2 regions of the Arthrobacter sp. 10T419 genome follow, and region 1 is predicted to be linked to the other one. Evidence: riboswitches for the same ligand, from Rfam matches in the RefSeq annotation. Region 1 holds a riboswitch; the other holds the start of a gene.
The links. Region 1 has a riboswitch for thiamine pyrophosphate ahead of thiC (phosphomethylpyrimidine synthase ThiC). Riboswitches for the same ligand answer to the same signal wherever they lie in the genome.
Positions count from the first base shown of each region.

Region 2: another riboswitch for thiamine pyrophosphate. It lies ahead of AC1DBD_RS00185 (ECF transporter S component); the one in region 1 lies ahead of thiC (phosphomethylpyrimidine synthase ThiC).

Region 1 covers NZ_JBFTHF010000002.1:165,094-168,492, forward strand. Annotated here, with positions in the region: gene thiC (phosphomethylpyrimidine synthase ThiC) at 1-1,651, opposite strand, end outside; TPP riboswitch at 1,620-1,727, opposite strand; gene AC1DBD_RS04360 (amidohydrolase family protein) at 1,823-2,923, shown strand; gene AC1DBD_RS04365 (VOC family protein) at 3,004-3,399, shown strand, end outside.
Region 2 covers NZ_JBFTHF010000001.1:39,756-43,154, reverse strand. Annotated here, with positions in the region: gene AC1DBD_RS00190 (ABC transporter ATP-binding protein) at 1-983, opposite strand, end outside; gene AC1DBD_RS00185 (ECF transporter S component) at 997-1,629, opposite strand; TPP riboswitch at 1,699-1,842, opposite strand; gene AC1DBD_RS00180 (heme-degrading domain-containing protein) at 1,989-2,534, shown strand; gene AC1DBD_RS00175 (DUF4235 domain-containing protein) at 2,571-2,834, shown strand; gene mnhG (monovalent cation/H(+) antiporter subunit G) at 2,856-3,254, opposite strand; gene AC1DBD_RS00165 (MrpF/PhaF family protein) at 3,244-3,399, opposite strand, start outside.

The DNA.
Region 1 (3,399 bases):
TCGAACAGAAATGGGCTGTCTTAGCCGGCTCCGCCGGCAAAGTCTCGTCGTGGAATGCCTCAGCCGTCACCGGGTCCAGGGACAGCGCGAACTGGTCCCACCAACGGAATTCAAACCGGGCCTTGGATAGGGCATCGTCACGTTCGTGCGCTCCGGGGTGGCCCTTGGCAAGATCGGCGGCGTGGGCGGCGATCTTGTAAGTGATCACGCCGGTCTTCACGTCGTCCTTGTTGGGCAGACCGAGGTGCTCCTTCGGCGTGACGTAGCACAGCATGGCGGTCCCGTAGCGGGCGATCTCGGTAGCGCCGATCGCGGAAGTGATGTGGTCATAGCCCGGTGCGATATCCGTGACCAGCGGCCCCAGCGTGTAGAAGGGCGCGCCCTTGCAGAGTTCCTGCTGGCGCTCCACGTTTTCCCGGACGAGGTGGAACGGCACGTGTCCCGGGCCCTCCACCATGACCTGGACATCGAAGTCCCAGGCCCGTTGCGTGAGCTCCGCCAAGGTGTCCAGTTCGGCGAACTGGGCAGCGTCGTTGGCGTCCGCCGTCGACCCCGGTCGCAGGCCGTCGCCGAGTGAGAAGGCGACGTCGTAGCGGGCGAAAATTTCGCACAACTCGTCGAAATGCGTGTAGAGAAAGTTCTCCTGATGGTGTGCAAGGCACCATCCAGCCATGATGGAACCTCCGCGGGACACGATGCCGGTGACCCGGTTGGCGGTCAACGGGACGTACCGCAGCAGCACCCCGGCGTGGATCGTCATGTAGTCGACGCCCTGCTCGCACTGTTCGATCACCGTGTCACGGAAAATCTCCCAGGTCAGGGCGTTTGCTTCGCCGTTCACCTTCTCCAGTGCCTGATAGATCGGGACGGTGCCGATGGGGACGGGCGAGTTGCGGATGATCCATTCGCGGGTCGTATGGATGTCGTCCCCGGTCGAAAGGTCCATCACCGTGTCCGCCCCCCATTGCGTGGCCCATTGGAGCTTGTCGACCTCCTCGGCGATGGAACTGCTTACCGCGGAGTTGCCGATGTTCGCGTTGATCTTCACCAGGAACGCCTTCCCGATGATCATCGGCTCGGACTCCGGGTGGTTGATGTTGCTGGGGATGATGGCCCGGCCGGCGGCGACTTCGCCGCGGACAAGCTCGACGTCGCAGTTCTCCCGCAGCGCGACGAAACGCATCTCCGGTGTCACGATGCCGTGCCGCGCATAATGCATCTGGGTGACCGTTCGGCCTTCGACGGCGCGACGCGGCTCGGGCGGTGCGCCCCGCCATTCAGCCGAGGCGGCGCCGCGCCTGACCGCGGACTTGCCGTCGTCGAGCAGAGTGCGTTCCCGGCCGCTGTACGGCTCCGTGTCCGCGCGCCCGGCGATCCAGTCACGGCGGAAAGCGGCGAGTCCCACCATCGGGTCGCTGCCCGGGCCCGCGGTGCGGTAGACCCGGAACGGAGGATTCCCGACGCCGCCAGGGGACGGTGCCAGGGCGATTTCGGTTACCGGGACGCGGATCCCGCCGTCCTCGACGTACGCGAGGGCATGCGACTTCAGGGACTGCGTCACGGTAGATGCTGCGGCGCTGTTCCCATTCTGGGCAGGGCTCTGCTGTGGATTTGTTGCGCTCAAAGAGATACTCACTTCCTTCGCCGGCATTACCCGGACAGGTTCAACGGTCGCAGGCTGCATCAGCCCGATCTCAGCCCCTGCAAGGGCACCCGTGTGGTCGTAGACGAAGCTACCACAGGCCGACGGGAAGCCGTCGAGGGGCCGTGGGGGCTGGACGGGCTTGGCCCGCGGATCGCGATGCGGATTAGGCTTTAGGCCATGAGCGGCATCATCGAGTTCAGCGGCCCGGTCCTCACCGGAGCCGACCAAGAGCGGCGCGGGCTGTGGGCCGTGGACGGCCGCCTGACCTTCCGGCGCCCCGCGGCCGCGCCGGACCTGGTCCTGGACGGCTGGGTGATCCCCGGGCTGGTCGATGCGCACTGCCACATCGGGCTCGGGCCCGGCGGGGATGTCCCCGAGGAAGTTGCCGAGCGGCAGGCCCTGACTGATCGCGACGGCGGTACCCTGCTGGTCCGCGACGCCGGCGCCGTTCACGACACCCGCTGGATCCAGCAACGGCGCGAGCTGCCACGCATCCTCCGCGCCGGGCGGCACATCGCCAGGACGCGGCGGTACCTGCGGGGCTTCGCCGTCGAGGTGGAACCCGAGGACCTCGTGGAGGCCGTACGCAAGCAGGCCCGCGCGGGGGACGGCTGGGTCAAGCTGGTGGGGGACTGGATCGACCGCGACGCCCGCGACCTCGCTGCGAGTTTCCCGGCCCGGAGCGTCAGGGACGCGGTCCGGGCCGCCCACGACGAAGGCGCCCGCGTCACGGCGCACTGCTTCGCGGAGGACACCCTCGATGACATGCTCGACGCCGGCATCGACTGCATCGAACACGGAACCGGGCTGCTTCCCCGGCACTTGCCCCGCTTCGTCGAACAGGGTGTCCCGATTGTCCCCACCCTGATCAACATCGCCACTTTCCCCGACATTGCGGCCCAGGCCAAGGCAAAGTTCCCCCGCTACGCGGCGCACATGCTGGGGCTCTGGGAACGCCGCGCCGAACGGATCCTCGAGGCGTACGAGGCCGGGGTCGCCATCTACGCCGGGACGGACGCGGGGAGTGTGATCAAGCACGGGCGCATCGTCGACGAACTTGAGGCCCTGCACGACGCCGGGCTCCCCGCCGGCGCCGCCCTCGACGCAGGGGCCTGGGCCGCCCGCGACTGGCTCGGAGCCGACGCGATCACAGAAGGTGCCAGTGCCGACGTCCTGGTCTGCGCCGAGGATCCGCGCGGGAATCTCGGCACCCTGCGCGAGCTCAGGGGCATCGTGCTCCGCGGCGAACTGGTACAGGGGAGCATCCCCGGCCATTAGGAATAAATTGAAGCTTCAAGTAATTTAACTCTACGAGGGTCGCCGAAGGTCGGGGGCCACAGAACCACCGGAGCGTTTCAATGACCGTAGAAGCCAGCACCCAGGATCTCCTTCCTGCCGAACTCACCATGGGCACCGTGATGCTCAAGGTCGGCGACATGAAGCTGATGACGGACTACTACCAGCGCGCCCTCGGCCTCGACATCGTTGCCGAGCAGGACGGCGGGCTCTACCTCGGACGCAAGCTCAAGCCGCTGGTCCACCTGGCACCGGCACCCGGGCTGAACCTGCCCTCCCGCGGCGAAGCCGGCCTCTTCCACACCGCCCTTCTCTTTGAGGACCAGCCCTCGCTGGCCGCCACCGTCGCGTCCGCCGCGCAGTATGAGCCGCAATCCTTCACCGGCAGCGCCGACCACCTTGTCAGCGAGGCCTTCTACTTCAATGACCCGGAGGGCAACGGTATCGAGCTCTACTGG
Region 2 (3,399 bases), on a different contig from region 1:
ACCGGGACGGGTGTTACCGTGCTGAAGCCCCGCAGCAAACCGGTGCGGCGGGGCCGTTCGCGGGACACGGCCAGTTCCTCTGCGGCCAGCAGCAGCTGGCCGGCCCCGGCGTCCCCTTCCGGTCCTGTTCGGCCGCGGCGGGCCCGGGTGGCGGGCACATGGCCCGGCACCCAGACGCCGGCGGAGATGAGCATGTCCCGCGCCTGCTCCAGGACCAGGTCCGGGGGCCCGTCCAGCAGCACGGCGGAGTCCGTGGCGGATCCGGGCTGCAGCACGACGATCCGGTCCACAAGGTCTTTCCAGACAGCAACCCGGTGCTCCACCACCACCAGGGTGGCCCCGGTCTTGTCCAGGCACCGTCCCACGGCGTCGCGGACCTCCAGGACACCGGCCGGGTCAAGGTTGGCGGTGGGCTCATCGAGGAGCAGCAGCCCGGGCCGCATCGCGAGGATCCCGGCGAGCGCCAGCCGCTGCTTCTGGCCGCCGGAGAGCGACGACGTCGGGTGTTGCAGCGGCAGGCCGCCCAGCCCGACGTCGTCGAGCGCCTCCCCCACCCGCCGCCAAATGTCCACCGGGGGGACCGAGAGGTTTTCGGCCCCGAAGGCCACGTCGTCGCCGAGCCGCGACAGCACCACCTGGGTCTCCGGGTCCTGCTGCATCAGCCCGGCCCGCCCGCGCCGGGCCCTGGGCGGGGCTCCGTCGATCAGCAGGCTGCCGGTCTCATCGGAGTCCTCGGCATCAGCGGAAGCATCAGCGGAAGCAGCAGCGGACGCGGCTGCCGCAGTGCTGTCCCCCAGCACACCGGCCAGGGCGTGCAACAGCGTGGACTTGCCGGCGCCGGACGGGCCCAGCAACAGCACGCGCTCGCCCGGACGGATGTCCAGGTCCAGGCCGCTCACGGCGGGCCGGGCCCGGCCGGCGTGCCGCCAGCCCCAGCCGCGGGCGCTGACCGCGGCCGGGCGTACGTCGTCGACAGACCTCATGCGTGTGCGGGCATCAGGAGAAGACGGGTTCCGATGCCGCCTTGCGGGACCCGAACGAGGCCAGCACCCCGGTCTTGGCCAGGCCGCGGGTGGCGAGCCAGGACAGTCCCCCGGCAATCACCGCTCCGGAGATGGCGCAGAAGACGATGTAGGCGAGCTTGTCACCGGTTTCGTACGCGATGTTCCAGCCCCAGGGCAGGAAGGAGTCGTTCAGGCCGCAGAACAGGCCCGCGCCGGCACCGGCCAGCAGGGACACCGGAAGGTTGAACTTCTTGTACAGGAACGCGGCAAAGATGAGTTCGGCGCCCAGGCCCTGCAGGATGCCGGAGATCAGCACGGTGGTGCCGTACTGCGAGCCCATGATCAGCTCGCCGGTGGCGGCCACCGCTTCGCAGAACAGCGCCGCCCCGGGCTTGCGGATAACGAGCATGCCCAGCACCGCCGGGATCATCCAGCCGCCGGCGTAGAGCCCGGTCAGCGGCGGGTAGACCGCGTTGAGCGGGACGGAAACAAGGTTGGAACCCTGGGACCAGGCCCAGAAAATCACACCGCCGGCAACAGCGATCAACGCGGCCACCACAATGTCGACCACGCGCCAGCTGTATTTGCCGGTGGTCAGTGTCTGCTTCGCAGAAATGTCAGTCATATCGTCCTCCTGAGGAACAGGAGGGGAGGGTGCTCCGGCGGCACCGCGGCCTTCGCCACGGGTGCCGGGCACCCTGAGAACTCGACTCCCTTGCGCCGGTACTAACCGGATCAGGTTCGAGGGTCTGCGGCTGTCCGCACTCTCAGCGCCCACCTACGGTTACCTTGGATTTCTCCAGTGATGCCCGACGGCGGCGCTCCCCTGTCGTATCTAAATCGCCCTTGTGGGCTGGCTCAGTTTACACCCGGCGGCACTCCCAAGTGACTCGCAGTCGTTGTCTTTTTGAGGGCTCATAGCGGCAACAACTGCGAGTCAGTTGGGCTTGCGCAGCGGCGGCCACCTAACGGAAGCTGAGTCCCATGAGCGACGCACCAGTGCCTTCCCCCGAGTACGACCCGGACTCCGCGGAACCACAGCCGCCGGGATCCCTGGCCGCGCTCATCGGCCGCATCCTGGCCGAAATCGACGAACTGCAGTTCCGGTCCTTCAGCAAGGACGACGCGCTGGACCTGGGCCTCCTCCTGGTCCAACTCGGCCGCCAGCGCTCCTACCCGATCGCCATCGACATCAGCAAGGGCGATCAGGTCCTCTTCCACGCCGCACTGGAGGGCGCCACCCCGGACAATGAGCGCTGGATCAAGGCCAAACAGCGCACCGCGGTGCGGTATGAAGTCCCGTCGCTGCTGGTGGGCCTGCGGGCGCGTGCTGCCGGTCAGAGGATCGAGGACAACGCCTGGTTCGACCAGCGGGAGTTTGCAGCCCACGGCGGCTCGTTCCCCATCTACCTGCGCGGAACCGGGGTGGTAGGCACCGTCACGGTGTCGGGGCTGCCGCAGAAGGACGACCACGAGCTGGTGGTCGAGGCACTGACCGAAATCCTCGGCCGCCCGGGGACGCTAGGCTAGGGGAAGCCCTGTTTCCTCCCGCAAGGAGTACGAAGTATGAACATCTTCATCAAACTGCTTGGCACCGGCGTCAGCCTCCTCGCCGGCTTCGTCGGCACCAAGGTAGTCGACACCGTCTGGGAAAAGACCACCGGCAACAAACCGCCCAAGGGCCACGACGACGACGTCCCCACCACCCTGCGCCAGGCCCTGACCTTCGCCCTCATTTCGGCCTCGGTCAGCGCCATCATCCAGGTCCTCGCCAACCGCGGCACGCAGCGGGCGATCACCCGCTTCGCCAAGACCCAGGACCTGGTCTAAGCCATATCGCCGCCGGCGGCGTTACTCGTCGTCGTCGTCCGTGAATCCGCGCTTGCCGGCCGCCTGCTGCACCACGGCTTCCAGCTCGTCGGCGCTCAGCAGCTCGGGGTGCAGGTGCTTGGTGCGGTAGCCGGCGCGGCCAACCATGTGGGCGGAGACCGGCACTGTGAGCAGCTGGAAGATCCACGCGACCACCAGCACCGGCCACACCCACCAGGTGCGCAGCTGCAGCCCCACGGCGCAGAGCAGCAGGAAAAGCCCCAGCACCTGCGGCTTGGTCGCGGCGTGCATCCGGCTCATGAGGTCGGGGAACCGCAGCAGGCCGATGGCCGCGCCGAGGGACATCAGCGCCCCGACCACCATGAACACAGCCGAGACGGTGTCGATTACGGCGTCGGCGGAAATCGTGTCAGGACTCATTGGGCTGCTTCCTCCGGTCGGCCACGAATCGGGCCACCGTCACCGAACCGACAAAGCCGATGATCGAGATGGACACCAGCAGCATCAGGTTGTTCAGGTGCCGGTTCACGGCCATGTCGATGCACAGCGCCGCGCCTAGGATGGC